4 regions of the Halomonas sp. B23F22_20 genome follow, and region 4 is predicted to be linked to each of the others. Evidence: predicted binding sites of a transcription regulator. Region 4 holds the regulator's gene; each other region holds the start of a gene.
The links. Region 4 encodes sigma-54, which starts transcription at its own class of promoters, with help from an activator protein. Its sites were predicted from a motif close to TGGCACNNNNNTTGCTNT; they were not measured.
Positions count from the first base shown of each region.

Region 1: speB (agmatinase) is a predicted target of sigma-54. The motif match lies at 2,326-2,343, and genes of this name have one in related genera.
Region 2: ACGTN6_RS14135 (urease accessory protein UreD) is a predicted target of sigma-54. The motif match lies at 1,469-1,486, and genes of this name have one in related genera.
Region 3: ACGTN6_RS16730 (ammonium transporter) is a predicted target of sigma-54. The motif match lies at 2,434-2,451, and genes of this name have one in related genera.

Region 1 is NZ_JBIEKH010000018.1:69,018-73,226, reverse strand. Features, by position in the region: gene ispB (octaprenyl diphosphate synthase) at 1-99, shown strand, start outside; tRNA gene ACGTN6_RS15410 (tRNA-Pro) at 184-260, shown strand; gene ACGTN6_RS15405 (YbjQ family protein) at 334-675, opposite strand; gene ACGTN6_RS15400 (sigma-54 interaction domain-containing protein) at 782-2,206, opposite strand; gene speB (agmatinase) at 2,380-3,330, shown strand; gene ACGTN6_RS15390 (YjiH family protein) at 3,394-4,209, shown strand, end outside.
Region 2 is NZ_JBIEKH010000016.1:32,997-37,205, reverse strand. Features, by position in the region: gene ureA (urease subunit gamma) at 56-358, opposite strand; gene ACGTN6_RS14135 (urease accessory protein UreD) at 519-1,424, opposite strand; gene urtE (urea ABC transporter ATP-binding subunit UrtE) at 1,709-2,407, opposite strand; gene urtD (urea ABC transporter ATP-binding protein UrtD) at 2,407-3,249, opposite strand; gene urtC (urea ABC transporter permease subunit UrtC) at 3,246-4,209, opposite strand, start outside.
Region 3 is NZ_JBIEKH010000022.1:10,022-14,230, forward strand. Features, by position in the region: gene ACGTN6_RS16720 (chloride channel protein) at 1-549, opposite strand, end outside; gene ACGTN6_RS16725 (GFA family protein) at 647-1,075, shown strand; gene ACGTN6_RS16730 (ammonium transporter) at 1,177-2,427, opposite strand; gene ACGTN6_RS16735 (aminotransferase-like domain-containing protein) at 2,646-4,043, opposite strand; gene ACGTN6_RS16740 (LysE family translocator) at 4,143-4,209, shown strand, end outside.
Region 4 is NZ_JBIEKH010000013.1:76,069-80,277, reverse strand. Features, by position in the region: gene lptB (LPS export ABC transporter ATP-binding protein) at 1-683, shown strand, start outside; gene ACGTN6_RS12360 (RNA polymerase factor sigma-54) at 837-2,237, shown strand; gene hpf (ribosome hibernation-promoting factor, HPF/YfiA family) at 2,350-2,661, shown strand; gene ACGTN6_RS12350 (PTS sugar transporter subunit IIA) at 2,668-3,153, shown strand; gene rapZ (RNase adapter RapZ) at 3,186-4,088, shown strand; gene ACGTN6_RS12340 (HPr family phosphocarrier protein) at 4,093-4,209, shown strand, end outside.

The sequences.
Region 1 (4,209 bases), on a different contig from region 4:
TCCGCCAAGGCCCTGGCCCAGTTGGATGCCCTCCCCGAATCACAGTACCGCGACAGCATGGCCGCACTGGCCCGCCTGGCGGTGGAGCGTCGCAACTGATTTCAGCACTGGATGGGCCGAGGGGCTTGCGTCCGACGTTCGATTACGTATAATGCCCATCCGTCGCCGCACAGACGACGACATCGGAGTATAGCTCAGCTTGGTAGAGCGCTGCCTTCGGGAGGCAGAGGTCGTAGGTTCGAATCCTGCTACTCCGACCACAGAATTCCGTAAAAACGGCCACTTAGCTCATAGAGCGGTGGCCGTTTTTGGTTGGTGACTCAGCCCCTTCCTTCACCCTCGCGTCACCTTCACCGCCGTCCCAGTGGCCACCAGAAACAGCATCGACTTGCCGCCGCCGGAAATCTCGCTGTAGTCGAGGTCGACGCCAATCACCGCGTTGGCACCGAGTGCCTCCGCCTCGCGGCGCAGCTCGTCAAGGCAGGCGATGCGGGCATCGCGCAGGGCGTCCTGGGAAGACTTGTTGCGGCCGCCGAAGAAGTCGCGCAGCCCCGAAAACATGTCCTTGAACACGTTCATGCCGAACACGCATTCGGCCGAGACGATGTCGAGATGCTCGGTGACGCGGTAGCCCTCGAGGTGCGAGGAGGTGGTCAAAAGCAGGCGGTCGGACATGGACGTTCCCTCTGGTCGGCGATGGCGTCGGCCGGCGCATGCGCCGGCAAGACCCTCAAGATAAGCGCCTCTTCGCGCCCCGCGCAACGCCTGACGCTACACGCTCTCAGGCATCGCGCCTGATGCGCAGGCCGTGCCGGCGAAGCTTGCGCACCACGCTGGGCTGGCTGATGCCGAGCCGATCGGCAAGCGCATAGGTAGAAGGCAGCTCCGCGCACAGCTCGGCCAGGATGGCCCTCTCGGTGCGCGCCAGCGCCGCCTTGAGCGATTCCCCCTCCTCCAGCCCCATGGATGCCTCGCCGCGGGACGCAGCCTGCTGCTGCGACGAGATCATCGGCCCCGGGCGGGATCCCGCCGGCTCTGGATCACCGCGAATGACATCGTCCCCGGCAGAGAGCCAGGCCCGCTCCAGCCAGTTCTCCAGCTCGCGAACGTTGCCCGGCCAGTCGCGGCCCATCAGCTCCTGCCAGACGTCGCGCCCCATCAGCTTGTCGCGGCCGTAGCGGGCATTGAGGCGCTTGAGCTGGCGCTCGACCAAGCCGGGAATGTCCTCGCGGCGCTCGCGAAGCGGCGGCAGGGTGACGGGAATGACGTTGAGCCGGTAATAGAGGTCGAGCCGGAAGCGCCCCTCCTCGACGCCGCGGGCCAGGTCCTGGTTGGTGGCCACCACCAGGCGAAAGTCGACGCGGCGAGGCCGGGTATCGCCCAGCCGGGTCACGCTGCCATCCTGGATGACCTTGAGCAGCTTGGTCTGCATCGCCAGCGGCAGCTCGCCGATCTCGTCGAGGAACAGGGTGCCGCCCTCGGCCTGCTCCAGCAGCCCCGCCTTGCCACCCGGCGCCGCACCGCTGAAGGCGCCGTGCCGATAGCCGAACATCTCCGACTCGAACAGGCTCTCCGGGATGGCGCCGCAGTTGACATCGATGAAGGGGCCCTCGCGACGAGCGCTCCAGCGGTGCAGCTGGCGGGCGAAGGCGGTCTTGCCGACGCCCGACTCGCCGAGCATCAGCACCGTGGCATCGGTCGGCGCCACGCGCTTGAGTAGCATGGCCACCTCACGCATCACCTCGCTGCGCACCTCCAGCTCGCCCAGCTCGGCCTCGAGGCCGACCTCCTCGGCGCCGCCGCCACGCCTCAGGTGCTCGCTGAAGCGTCGTTGCAGCAGCGCATATTCCTCCTGCAGCAGCTGCAGGTCGGTCAGGTCCATGGAGCGGCTGACCACCGCCGCCAGTCGACCGGCCTGGAACACCGGATGCGCCTGGGCGACCACCCGTCGCCCCGTACCGGTCACCTGCATCAGCTGGGCAGGCCGTCCGGTGCGCATGACCTCCAGGCTGATCGACGGTTTGAGCACCCCCTGAGCCTCCAGGGCCTGCACGGTGGTGCGACACAGGTCTTCCCGGGACATGCCGTAGACCGCCGCCGCCGCGGGGCTGACGTCGCGCACCCGGCCGTCGGCGTCGACCACGAAGAAGTGATCGTGGGCGGTCTCGATGATGGTCTGCAGGATACGGCTGTCGAGCTCGCTCATGGGGCCTCGTGTCGATGCACAATTGAATCACGATTCATTATCGTATCACTCGACGCCTCCCGATGATTCAACAATGCATCGATTGAGAAAAAAGATTCGCCATATCAAAGCATTAAAATTGGCACGCTTTATGCTTCTACAGCAGCAGGACAATCCATAACGCGGAGCAGAAGATGAGCGACTTCAACCAGCCCCTCGGCGGCAACGAAATGCCGCGCTTCGGCGGACCAGCCACCATGATGCGCCTGCCCACCCAGGACAGCGCCGCGGGCCTCGATGCCGCCTTCATCGGCGTGCCCATGGACATCGGCACCTCAAACCGCCCCGGCACCCGGCTGGGCCCGCGCCAGATCCGCGACGAGTCGCGCATGCTGCGCCCCTACAACATGGCCACCCGCGCCGCGCCCTTCGACAGCCTGCAGGTGGCCGACATCGGCGACGTGCCGATCAACACCTTCAACCTGCCCAAGAATCTCGACATCATCACCGATTTCTACGACGAGGTGTTGTCCCACGGCTGCGTGCCGCTGACGCTGGGTGGCGATCACACCCTGACCTGGCCGCTGCTGCGCGCCATCGCCAAGAAGCACGGCCCGGTCGGGGTGATCCACGTCGACGCCCATGCCGACGTCAACGAGCACATGTTCGGCGAGGAAGTCGCCCACGGCTGCCCCTTCCGTCGCGCCCAGGAAGAGGGGCTGCTGGACAGCAAGCGAGTGGTGCAGATCGGCCTGCGCGGCACCGGCTATGCCGCCGACGACTTCGATTGGTGCCGCGAGCAGGGCTTCCGCGTGGTCACCGCCGAGGAGTGCTGGTACAAGTCGCTCGAGCCGCTGATGGCCGAAGTGCGCGAGCAGATGGGCGACGGCCCGGTGTACATCTCCTTCGATATCGACGGCCTCGACCCCTCTGTCGCTCCCGGCACCGGCACCGTCGAGATGGGCGGCCTCACCGCCCAGCAGGGCCTTGAGATCGTGCGCGGCGCGGCCGGCCTCAACGTGGTCGGTGGCGACCTGGTCGAAGTCTCCCCGCCCTATGACACCAGCGGCAACACCGCACTGATGGGCGCCACCCTGCTCTACGAGATGCTGTGCGTGCTGCCCGGGGTCAAGCGTCGCGACTGACCGCCGCCCGCTCGGCCCGGCGGCACCGGGCCACACCCATTACAAGACCAACAGGGAAATCCCATGGCTGATTCCTTCGAAACGACCCTCGCCAACCGCGCCGCGCCCTTGAGCCGCAGCGGTCTGCTGAAGTTCCTGATCCCCTCGCTGCTCGGCGTCGGCCTGTTCCTGGTGCCCTTCTCGACCGGCGACACCATCAACATCGGCATGGGCTTGATGGCCGACGGCCTCAAGGCGGCCCTCGGCGACGCCCTGCCGACCATCGCCACGGTGGTGCTGTGCCTTTCCGTCGTGCTGACGCTCACGGTCAAGCTCACCCGCCCGGCCTGGGCTCGCCAGGGCGCCCTGCACGAGCTGTTCGACGTGGCGCCGCTGTGGTTGGTGATGCGCGTCCTCGGCGCGGCATTCGCGCTGATGACCTACTTCCAGGTCGGCCCCGAGATGGTCACCGCCTCCTTCACCGGCGGGGTGATGCTCAACGATCTCGCCCCAGTGCTGCTGACCTTCTTCTTCTTCGCCGCCATCCTGCTGCCCTTCCTGGTCGACTTCGGCTTCATGGAGTTCATCGGCAGCCTGGTGCGCACGCCCTTCCGCAAGATCTTCGGCCTACCCGGGCGCAGCGCCATCGACGCCACCGCCTCCTGGATGGGCTCCGGCACCGTGGGCGTGCTGATCACCACCCAGCAGTACGAACAGGGCTACTACAACTGCCGCGAGGCCTCGGCCATCGCCACCAACTTCTCCATCGTCTCCATCGCCTTCGCGCTGCTGGTGACCAGCTTCATCGGCATCAACCACCTCTTCATCCCCTTCTACCTGACCGTGGTCGTGGCCGGCCTGGTCGCCGCCGTCATCGTGCCGCGCCTTCCTCCGCTGTCG
Region 2 (4,209 bases), on a different contig from region 4:
CCTTCTGTACGACTCACCCTTGACGATTCACCATTTACATTCAGCCATTCACGTCTCACACAATCGGATGGTGGATGGTGACCAGCTTGGTCCCGTCCGGGAACGTCGCCTCCACCTGCACCTCGTCGACCATCTCGGCCACACCCTCCATGACCTCGTCGCGGCCGAGGATCTCGCGGCCCGCGCCCATCAGCTCGGCGACGCTCTTGCCATCGCGAGCGCCCTCCATGATCTCGCAGCTGATCAGCGCCACGGCCTCCGGATAGTTCAGCTTCAGGCCGCGGTCGCGGCGCCGCTCGGCCAGCAGACCGGCGGTGAACAGCAGCAGCTTGTCCTTGTCTCTCGGGGTCAGCTCCATCGCGATAGCTCCCTAGCCATTTTGCTTTAATTCGATGCCCAGCCAGTCGCAACCGGGCTGGAAGAGCGGCGCTTCGCGCCTGGAAGCGTGAAGCCGGAAGTCCCCCAATGCCTGGAAGCCGGAGACTTCAAGCTTCCCGCTTCGAGCTTCCAGCTCCTCGTCAGGTCAGCCATATCCGCGGCACACAGGCCGGCCGCCCGGCCAGCCGGGGGCGCAGCACCTCCCAGGCCCGCTGGCACAGCGACCAGGCGACGTTGCGCTCACCGCCCAGGTAGCGCAGCAACAGCACGCCCTGGCGCACCGTCACCGCCCATTCCCGGCTCGCCGGCAGCGCCTCGCGCAGCTCGGCGATCGCGTCCGTCTCGTCGTCGAGCCCCACCGCCCACAGCGTCGCCTGAACGCCGGCGCCGCCCTGCCCCCAGGCGCCACGGAAGCGGCGATGGGTCGGGTCCAGCACCTGGCGTTCGCACCACAGCGGGCGCCCCTCACGGGTCAGGCGAAAGCGCTGCTCGATGGCCCCCGACACATAGGGCAATTCGCTTGCCGGCCGTCCCAGCGCCAGCACCTCCCAGCCCAGGCAGCACGCGCCGGCGGCCAGCTCGATGTCGGTGACCTGGCTGCCCTTCGAGCCATCGAAGGCGATGGTCTCCTGGGGCAGCCATTCCAGCAGCGCATCCTCGGCCACGCCGAGCCGTGTGTGCTGATACCAGCGCACGCCCTGGCTGTCGGCACGATAGAGCTTGTTGGCCGCCGGCGTGGTGAGCAGCGCCTGGGCGCCGGGCTCGAGCCGGACCGCGATGGCGAGCTCGTCACCGCTGACCAGACCACCGGGCGGATGCAGCAGATAGACATGGCAGGCACCGGGCCGGCCCGCCGCGTCGGGGGCTTCCGGGTAGAAAGGCCGCTGCACCCGCAGCGGCCCCTGATGACGGGCCCTGAGCATCCGGGTATGACCATCCGCACGGACATCGAAGGCCAGCGACAGCGATGCCGCCCAGCGACGCTCGCCGTCGAAGCGATGGCCCGACTCGGCGGGCAACGGGAGGGCTCGCGAAATGGCGGTCATCGACGGGTCCTGTGGTCCGGTGGCTGTTGTCCATTGCCCTAACTTCAGCAAGCCACGTACCAGGTTGGTGAAATTACGAAATAGTCATTAATAAACAATATTTTATCTTGTACACAATCGCGTATCCCAAGGCGGCGCTGCACCAGGAAGGCACATTCAGGGCCTCGTCATGCACTCCTATCGGTCGCCGAATGTCTCTTTCGCACCAGCATGACGCAAGACGCCCGTCGCGAGCGGACCTCGCGACGGGCGTGGGGCGGGTGAGCAGAATCCGACGGTCAGCGTCAGACGGTCAGGTGGGTCTTGATCAGCTCGTCGTCGAGCTCGTCGATCGCCCCCTCGGCCACCGGCCTGCCACGATCCATGATCGCAAAACGATCGGCATACTGGCGGGCGAAAGGCAGCTTCTGCTCGACCAGCAGCACGGTCAGGCCGTCCTCGCGGATCAGCCGCCGGATCACCTCGCCGATCTGGGCGACGATGTTGGGCTGGATGCCCTCCCCCGGCTCGTCGAGGATCAAGAGCTTTGGCTCGAGCACCAGGGCGCGGCCGATGGCCAGCTGCTGCTGCTGGCCGCCGGAGAGGTCGCCGCCGCGCCGATGGCGCATCTCGGCGAGCACCGGGAACAGCTCATAGATGCGCTCGGGAATGCGCTTCGCGCCGTCGCCGCGGGCCGCCAGACCGGTGCGGAGATTCTCCTCCACGGTCAGCAGCGGGAAGATCTGGCGTCCCTGGGGCACGTAGCCGATGCCCAGCCGCGAGCGGTCCTCTATGCGTTTATTCGTCAGCTGCACGTCGTCGGCGTAGCGCAGGCTGCCTGAGGCCACCGCGACCTCGCCCATCACCGCCTTCATCAGGGTGGTCTTGCCCACCCCGTTGCGGCCCATCACGCAGGTGCACTGCCCGGCCGGCACCTCGAGGTCGACGCCCCACAGGGTATGGCTCTCGCCGTAGTACTGATCGAGTGCGCGAATACTCAGCATCAGGCGTCCTCCGTGTTGTCCGACTCGGTGCCCAGATAGACCTCGACCACCTTCGGATCGCTCGACACCTGATCCATGCTGCCCTCAGCCAGCACGCTGCCCTGGTGCAGCACCGTCACGGTGCGCGCGATCGAGCGCACGAAGCCCATGTCGTGTTCGACCACCACCACCGACTGCTTTCCTGCCAGGCCGGTGAGCAGCTCGGCGGTGCGCTCCATTTCCTGTTCGGTCATCCCCGCCACCGGCTCGTCGACCAGTAGCAGCCGCGGCCGCTGCATCAGCAGCATGCCGATTTCCAGCCACTGTTTCTGCCCATGGGACAGGATGCCGGCGGGCCGGTCGCGATGCCCGGCCAGGCCGATGGTGACCAGCACCTCGTCGATGCGGTCCCGCGCCTCGCCGGACAGCCTGGCGCTCAGCGTCGGCCAGATGCGCTTGTCGGCGGCCATCGCCAACTCGAGATTCTCGAACACCGTCAGGGCCTCGAAGGTGGTCGGCTTCTGGAACTTGCGACCGATGCCGAGGCTCGCGATCTCGGGCTCTTTCATGGTCAGCAGATTGTGGCGGCTGCCGAACCACACCGAGCCGTGATCGGGCCGGGTCTTGCCGGTGATGATGTCCATCATGGTGGTCTTGCCGGCGCCGTTGGGGCCGATGATGCAGCGCAGCTCGCCGTCGTCGATGGTCAGGTTCAGGTCATTGATGGCGCGGAAGCCGTCGAAGCTGACGCTGACGTCCTCCAGATACAGGATGGGGCCGTGGCGCACGTCCACCGGCGAGCGTGCCGGCGCCATGAAGTCGAAGACGCGATCGCGGCTGGCCATCTCCTTGAACAGGTTCATGAGCTCGCTCCCTGCGCGGGTGTCTCGGAGGCGCCGTCATCACGACGGCGGCGCAGCGACGCCAGCAGGCCGGCCACGCCCTTCGGCAGCAGAACCGTGACCACCACGAAGAGCCCGCCGAGGGCGAACAGCCAGGCCTCCGGCATCACGCCGGTGAACACCGTCTTGGCGTAGTTGACCACCAGCGCCCCGATCACCGCGCCGTAGAGGGTGCCGCGGCCGCCGAGCGCCACCCACAGCACCACCTCGATGGAGAAGATGGGCGAGAACTCGCCGGGGTTGATGATGCCGACCTGGGGCACGTAGAGCGCGCCGGCCACGCCGGCGAGCATCGCCGAGATCACGAACACGAACAGCTGCACGCGCTCGACGCGGTAGCCGAGGAAACGGGTGCGCGCCTCGGCGTCGCGGCAGGCCACGCTAACCCGCCCCAGCTTGCTGGCGACGATGGCCCGGCACAGCACGTAGCCCAGCGCCAGCGCCAGCCCGGAGGCCAGGAACAGCCCCAGCCGCGTGGCGTCGCTGCGCAGGTCGAAGCCGAGCAGCTCCTTGAAGTCGGTCAGACCGTTGTTGCCGCCGAAGCCCATCTCGTTGCGGAAGAAGGCCAGCATCAGCGCGAAGGTCAGCGCCTGGGTGATGATCGACAGATAGACCCCGGTGACACGCGAGCGGAACGCCAGGAAGCCGAACACCAGCGCCAGCAGCCCCGGCGCCAGCAGCACCATCACAAAGGCGAACCAGGCCATGTCGAAGCCGTGCCAGTACCAGGGCAGGCGGTCCCAGTCGAGGAACACCATGAAGTCCGGCAGCACCGGATCCCCGTACACCCCGCGATCCCCGATCTGGCGCATCAGGTACATCCCCATGGCGTAGCCGCCCAGGGCGAAGAAGGCACCGTGGCCGAGACTCAGGATGCCGAGATAGCCCCACACCAGGTCCAGCGCCACCGCCAGCAGCGCA
Region 3 (4,209 bases), on a different contig from region 4:
CGCTACCCCGCAGGCGATGGTGATGTTGTCCTCCGAGCGCCCCAGCCGCAGCAGGCGCGCACCCGCTGAGCCGAGGCTCGCCCCCATGTGCACCAGTGGGCCGTACTGGCCTACCGAGGCGCCGGCGCCCAGCGACACCAGGCCGGAGAGAGCGGAGAGCGCTCCGGCTCGCGGTGGCAGCCGGCCGCGCCGGGTCTGTACGGCGGCGATGGCATCGGCGGGAGTGTGAGGGCGTCCCTCGGGAATGGCGCGGTGCAATTGGCCGACCACCAAGCCGCCGAGGGTCGGCACCAGAACAGTGGCCACCGCCAGCCATTCGGGATGGTCGAACATCATGCGCCCGCGCGGAGAGATCAGCAGCAGGTCGTTGAGCCACAGCACAGCACTGACGAAGCCCACGGCGGCTAGCGCCGCCACGCCGCCGATCACGCCGCCGAGCGCCACCAGTCCCAGAAAGCGCAGCACGCCCCGTGCCCCGCGGCCCTCGACTTTCCCTGTATCCGGCATGGTCATGTAGAAGGTGTAGGTGCTGGGCGATGGAAGATCCACTTTCGACGTCTCACGGAAGCGGCGTGATGCGGTTCGACAACAGGCTGCGCACTACACTCAACGGGACAGGCAACCCGTTAGCGCAGAGAGGTGATCAATGAGCGAGCGCTATCAAGGCGGCTGCTTCTGTGGCGCCGTCCAGTTGGAGGTCGAGGGCAAGCCCGAGGCGATGGGCTATTGCCACTGTGAGTCCTGCCGGCATTGGTCGGCCGGCCCGGTGAATGCCTTTACCCTCTGGAAACCCGATGCGGTGCGGATCACTCAGGGGGAAGAGGCGCTGGAGAGCTACCAGAAGACGTCCGCCAGCCGGCGCCGCTGGTGTCGACGCTGCGGCGGGCACGTGCTGACCGAGCACCCGGGCATGGGGCTGGTCGATGTCTATGCGGCGTTGCTGCCCGGCCTGGCCTTCGCGCCCCAACTGCACGTGCATTACCAGGAATCGGTGCTGCGCATTCCCGATGGGCTGCCCAAGATGAAGGATGTGCCGGCGGAACTCGGCGGTTCGGGAGAGACGCTGGAGGAGTGAGGAGCAAGGGGCGAGGTGCAAGGGGAAAGGAGCGAGGAGAACGGCGCCAGGCGTAGCGTGCGGGGCCCGTTGGGCCCCGCGTCGTGTCGGTTCGATGCGCTTCAATCCATCGAGGTGGCGCCGATGCGGTGAATGCTCAGGTCGGCGCCGTTGAACTCCTCTTCCTGGCTGAGGCGCAGCCCGGAGACCTTGGCCACCAGGCCGTAGACCACCAGGCCGCCGATGACCGCGACCGCCACGCCAGCCAGCGAGCCGATCAGCTGGGCCATCAGGCTGACGCCACCGAGGCCGCCGAGCCCCGCCTGGCCGAAGATGCCCGCGGCGATGCCGCCCCACACGCCGCACACTCCGTGCAGCGGCCACACGCCCAGCACGTCGTCGAGGCGCTCGACGCGTTCCTGCGCCCACTCGAAGAGACACACGAACAGCGCGCCGGCCACGCCGCCGGTGACCAGTGCACCGATCGGGTGCATCAGGTCGGAGCCGGCGCAGACCGCCACCAGGCCGGCCAGCGGGCCGTTATGGATGAAGCCCGGGTCCTTCTTGCCCAGCACCATGGCGACCAGGATGCCGCCGACCATGGCCATCAGGCTGTTGACCGCCACCAGGCCGCTGATGCTGTCCAGCGTCTGGGCCGACATGACGTTGAAGCCGAACCAGCCGATGGTCAGGATCCAGGCGCCCAGCGACAGGAAGGGGATGTTGGAGGGCGCGAAGGCCACTACCTTGCCGCCGCGATAGCGGCCGCGGCGGGCGCCCAGCAGCAGCAGCGCCACCAACGCCACCCAGCCGCCGAAGGCGTGCACCACCACGGAGCCGGCGAAGTCGTGGAAGCCGGCGCCGAAGGTGGCGGCGAGCCAGTCCTGCAGGCCGTAGTTGCCGTTCCAGACGATACCTTCGAAGAAGGGGTAGACCAGCCCGACGATCGCCCCGGCGGCGACCAGCATGGGGTAGAAGCGGGCGCGCTCGGCGATGCCCCCGGAAACGATGGCCGGGATCGCCGCGGCGAAGGTCATCAGGAAGAAGAACTTTACCAGGGCATAGCCGTGGCCGGCGGTCAGTTCCTCGGCGCCGGCGAAGAAGTGGGTGCCGTAGGCGATGTAATAGCCGACGAAGAAGTAGACCAGCGCCGAGACGCCGAAGTCAGTCATGATCTTGACCAGGGCGTTGACCTGGTTCTTGTGGCGCACCGTGCCCACCTCGAGGAAGGCGAAGCCGGCGTGCATGGCCAGCACCATGATGGCGCCGATCAGGATGAATAGCGTGTTGGCGCTCTGGGTCAGGGTCTCGACGGCACTCGTGATATCCACGGGAATGATCTCTCCTGATGCATGGGGAATGGCAAGATTCATCGGAGAGAAGCAATTAGTGTTCCATTCTGGCGCATATTGCGCCATGTCAGTGCTTTCTCGGCACCGTCACGGGGCGAGTGAGCCGCCTCGTGACGAGATTGCACCCCAATGGTGCCATGTTGCGCCACCTTGCACGCTTGGGGTGAATCCCCGTCCCTACACCCGTCGCCGGCCTGGTCGTCATGCGTCCGAGCCGCTGGTGTCGAGCCTGGCGAGCGTTAAAGCGTCTGCCAGGGCGACGAGGGCGGCTCGGATAGCAGCTCGTCGACGATCGTCAGCGCTCGATCTAGGGTCTCGCGGGTCTCGGCCGGGCCCAGGCACAGCCGAATGGCCTGGGGCGCCGGCTCACTGCCCATGCAGAACGGCTCGGGAGTGGAGACCTTGACCCCACGTCGGGCCAGCAGCGCCTGCACCTCGCTGCTGCGTCGTCCCTCCGGCAGGGGCAGCCAGATCAACGACGAGCCCTCGCGGCACAGCGGCGCGTAGGCAGCCAGGCGGTCCAGTGCCAGGCGGCGGCGGGCGGCCAGCTCGTCGATCTGCCAGCGCAGCAGCTCGCGACTGTCGGGATCCTCCATCCAGCGGCAGGCCGCCTCCACCATCAGCGGCGGCACCATCCAGCTCTGGGAGCGCAGGGCCGAGCAGAGGCGCTCCTGCAGCTGCTCCGGCACTGTGAGGCTGCCGATGCGCAGCCCACCGGCCAGTACCTTGGAGGTGCTGAAGATGTGCAGGGTACGCTCCGGGGCCAGGTCGATCAGCGGCGTGCCGCGCTGGGCCTCGGGCAGGTACTGCACGGCATCCTCGATCAGCCAGATGTCGTGTTCGCGGGCCAGGGCCACCAGGCGTTCGCGGCGGGCCTCGCTGAGCCGTGCCCCGGTGGGGTTGTTGAGGTCCGGGGTGGTGTAGAGCAGACGGGGTGGCTGGCGGGCGCACAGCCGGGCCAGGGCCTCCACGTCCAAGCCGTCGGCGTCCATCGGTACCGCCATCGGGCGCAGATGGGCCTGCTGGGCGGCGCAGACGAAGCCGGGGTAGGTGAGGGCATCGGCGGCCACCAGGTCGCCCGGCTGGGCGAGATTGTGCACCAGCAGGTGAATGCCGTGCTGGCCGCCCTGGGTGATCAGCAGGCGCGTGGGGTCGTCGGGCAGGCCGTGGCTGCCCTGCCAGGCGGCGATGCGTGCCCGCTGGGCCTCGCTACCTGCCTCGTGCTGATACTCGGTGGCGGCCTGCAGGGCATCGGGGGACGCGGCGATGCCCTCCAGGGCGCGCTGCAGGCCGCGAGCGCGCAGCGGATGGGGCGGCGGCAGGCTCATGCTGATGTCGATGACGCCGTCACCCGCCGGCTGGCCGGCGCGGAAGAAGGGGACGTGGTCATCCTCGGCCGCTCGACGCACATAGGTGCCGCTGCCGACCCGGGATTCGACCCAGCCGTGGCGTTGGGCCTCGGCGTAGGCGCGAGTGATGGTGCCCACGGTGACGCCCAGACGGTCGGCCAGCTGGCGCTGCGGCGGTAGCTTCTCACCCGGGTTGAGGTCGCCGCTGCCGATCGCCTCGGCCATGGCCTCGGCGATGCGCCGGTAGCGTGGGCCGCCGTCGGCGAGTGTCGGAGTCCAGATTGTCATGGTGACAATAAAACCTTTGACGTCGTAATTGTGCCCATTATGCTCAGAAAAGTCGGCATAAATAAACCCATTCACCAGGATTGTAGGGGTACAATTTAGATGGACACTCTGGCCGCCTTCGGGCCCGCGTCGCTGTTCATGATCTCCATGACCATCACGCCCGGCC
Region 4 (4,209 bases):
GTCGCCGCGTGGTCCATGACATCAGCCTGGAGATCCGCCAGGGTCACATCGTCGGCCTGCTGGGCCCCAACGGCGCCGGCAAGACCACCTCCTTCTACATGATCGTCGGCCTGGTACGGGCCGACGCGGGGCAGGTCTCCATCGACGACCACGACCTCTCGGGCAGCGCCATGCACGAGCGGGCACGAGCCGGTATCGGCTACCTGCCCCAGGAAGCCTCGATCTTCCGCAAACTGTCGGTTGCCGACAACATCATGGCGATCCTCGAAACCCGCCGCGATCTCGGCCGTCCCCAGCGCCGCGAACGCCTCGAACAACTGCTCGAGGACTTCCACGTCACCCATATTCGCGACAACCTGGGCATGAGCCTGTCCGGCGGCGAGCGGCGACGGGTGGAGATCGCCCGAGCCCTGGCCACCGAACCTGACTTCATCCTGCTCGACGAGCCCTTCGCCGGCGTCGACCCCATCTCGGTAGGCGAGATCAAGGGCATCATTCGCCAGCTCAAGGCCCGTGAGATCGGGGTGCTGATCACCGATCACAACGTCCGCGAGACACTGGACATCTGCGACGGCGCCTACATCGTCGGCGACGGCCAGATCATCGCCAAGGGCGACACCGAACAGATCCTGGCCAACCAGCGCGTACGCGACGTCTACCTCGGCCAGGACTTCCGACTCTAAGCTCAACAGCTTCGCAAGTCACTGATATAGCGTCGCCAAGCGACGACGGGCATGCCAATTGCCATTGGCATGCTAATTGCTTCATCAACACTTGCATGGCGCCATCCGGGGCACTAGGGTAGGAAACTCTTCGCCGGAGGAGTGGAACCATCCATGGCCATGAAGGCATCCCTGCAACTGCGCGTCGGCACCCAACTGACCATGACGCCCCAGCTGCAACAAGCGATCGGCCTGTTGCAGCTCTCGACCCTCGACCTCCGTCAGGAAATCCAGCAGGCGCTGGAAGCCAATCCCATGCTGGAGCTCGAGGACGATTTCGGCGAACAGGCGGTCGGCGAGACCCCGGAAGACGACTGGTCCGACGAGATTCCCGCGGAACTCTCCGTGGACAGCGACTGGTCGGACACCTTCCAGGATGCCGGCGGCAGCGGCGAAGCCCCCGACTTCGAGCGTCAGGCCGCCGGCCAGAGCCTGCAAAGCCATCTCGGCTGGCAGTTGGCCATGAGCGACCTCGATGAGCGCGAGACACGCATCGCCGAGAGCCTGATCGACGCGGTCAACGCCGACGGCTATCTGGATCAGCCGCTGGACGAGCTGCGTGACGGCCTGCGTGCCCAGGGCCTGGCAGGGCTCGCCACCCGCGAGGTAGAAGCGGTGCTGATGCGCCTGCAGCAGTTCGAGCCCACCGGGGTCTTTGCCCGGGATCTACGCGAGTGCCTGATGCTGCAGCTCGCCACGCTACCCGATGACACGCCACTACTTCCCCAGGCCAGGCGTCTGGTGCGTCAATTCCTGGAGGCCCTGGCCGGTAACGATCGTCGCCTGCTCAAGCGACGCCTGGGGCTCGACGACGACGCCCTCGACCGTGTCATCACCCTGATTCGCGGCCTCGATCCACGACCGGGCAGCGCCTATGCGGGCGACGACAACGACTACGTGATTCCCGACCTGGTCGCTCGCCACACGCCACAGGGCTGGCGCATCGAACTCAACCCCGAGGCCATGCCGCGGCTGCGTATCCAGCCCGACTATGCCGCCCTGATCCGCCGCGCCGACAAGAGCGACGACAACCAGTTCCTCAAGGACCATCTCCAGGAGGCTCGCTGGCTGATCAAGAGCCTGACCAGCCGCAACGACACCCTGCTCAGGGTCGGACGCGAGGTGATGACCCGCCAGATCGACTTCCTCGAACAGGGCGAGGAGGCGATGAAGCCGCTTATCCTGGCCGACATTGCCCAGGCGGTGGAGATGCACGAATCGACCATCTCGCGAGTGACCACCCAGAAGTTCATCCATACCCCGCGCGGCGTATTCGAGCTCAAGTATTTCTTCTCGAGCCAGGTCGGAGACGGCGAGGATGCCCACTCCAGCACCGCCATCCGCGCCCGTATTCGCAAACTGATCCAGGACGAGCCGTCGCGCAAGCCACTGTCCGACAGCAAGCTGGTCGAACTGCTCGCCGAGGAAGGCATCGAGGTGGCCAGGCGTACCGTCGCCAAGTACCGCGAGGCAATGCAGATCCCCTCGTCCAGCCGGCGAAAGCGTCTCGGCTGATACCACGGGGAGACTCCCCAGAAGGGCGTGGAAAAGCGCCTGGCGCGGGGGGTTTGCACGGCACCAAAAAGGGTTACAATCGGATCACCACCCAAGGAGCAAGGAGCGTGTCATGCAAGTCAACCTCACCGGCCACCATGTGGAACTGACCGATCCCCTGCGTGACTACGTGCAGGAGAAGCTCACGCGCCTCGAGCGCCATTACGACAACATCACCACCGTGCAGGTCACGCTCTCCGTCGAAAAGGAACGTCAGCAGGCCGCCTGCACCCTGCATGCCGCCGGTGCCGATCTACACGCCGAGGCGATGGACGGCGACATGTACGCTGCCATCGACGCCCTTGCCGACAAGCTGGACCGCCAGTTGGTCAAGCACAAGGAAAAAACCCAGGCCCGCGCCCAGGGCGCCGCAAGCGTCCGCTGAGCTGCCATGTCTCTCGAAGCCATCCTGCCCCCGGAGCGCACCCTGTTCGGTGTGCCCGGGGGAAGCAAGAAGAGGGTGCTGGAATTCTTCAGCACCTTCATTGCCCAGAACACTCCGAGCCTCGACAGCCAGGAGGTCTTCAGCCGGCTGATCGGTCGTGAGCGCCTCGGCAGTACCGGTATTGGACATGGGGTCGCCATCCCCCATTCCCGCAACCCGCACTGCAAGGCCCCCATCGCCGGCTTTCTCAAGCTCGCCGAACCGGTCGACTTCGATGCCATCGACGGCGAGCCCGTTGACCTGGTATTCGTCCTGTTGGTCCCTGAAGAGGCCGATGATGCTCATCTCGCCCTGCTCGGCCAGGTGGCCAGCGTGATGAACGACGCCGAAACTCGCAGCGCACTACGCCGGGCCGACAGTCAGCGAGCGCTCCACGACTGCCTTCTTGAGGCCATTCGACGACAGGCCCCGGCCGCCAACGGGCGCAGCTGAGCCCCGCGTCCGCCCCGACCAGGAGATCCGTCATGCAACTCGTCATCATCAGCGGACGCTCCGGCTCCGGCAAGTCGATTGCCCTGCAAGCCCTGGAAGATCTCGGCTTCTATGCCATCGACAACCTGCCGGCCATGCTGCTGGGCCCGCTGGTAGACGAACTCAGCAGCGGCCAATCTCTGCGCAGCGCCATCGCGGTAAGCATCGACGCCCGCAACCTGCCCCACGCCCTGGAGCGATTTCCGTCGCTGCTCGAGGACGTTCGCGCCCGCAACATCCATTGCCAGGTCATCTACCTGACCACCGACGCCCGGATTCTTCTGGAACGCTATTCCGCTACCCGTCGCCGCCATCCCCTGACCCGGGACAGCGAGATGACGCTGGCCGAAGCGATCGATAGAGAAGAGGAAGCGCTGACCGAGATCCGCGACCTTGCCGACCTCTTGATTGATACTTCACGACTCTCGGTACACGATCTGCGCGGTCGCATCACCGACCAGGTCGCCGGTCATCGTCGCGAAGGCCTGACGCTGACAGTGGAGTCGTTCGGCTTCAAGCGCGGCGTGCCCCTGGATGCCGACATCGTGTTCGATGCCCGCTGCCTGCCCAATCCCTACTGGGACCCGCGCCTGCGCGATGCCACCGGTCGCGACGCCAGCGTCATCGACTTCCTCGAGGGCTATCCGATAGTCGACGAGATGGCCGACGACATCCTGGCCTGGGTCGAACGCTGGTTGCCTCGCTATCGCGCCAGCCAGCGCAGCTACCTGACGGTGGCGATCGGCTGTACCGGCGGACAGCATCGTTCCACCTACCTGGCCGAGCGTCTGGCCCACCGTCTGGCCGCGACTCATGCCGGCGTGCGGCTCCGCCACCGCGAGCTGAGCCTGCAACTCACCCTTCCCGCCCCGAACGACGACGCCGAGGACCGCTAGTCACGTGCCCAGACGCAAGCTGACCCTGATCAACAAGCGCGGCCTGCACGCCCGCGCCGCCACCCGCCTGGTACAGTGTTGCCAACCCTTCGTGTCGCAAGTCACCGTCTACCACGGTGAG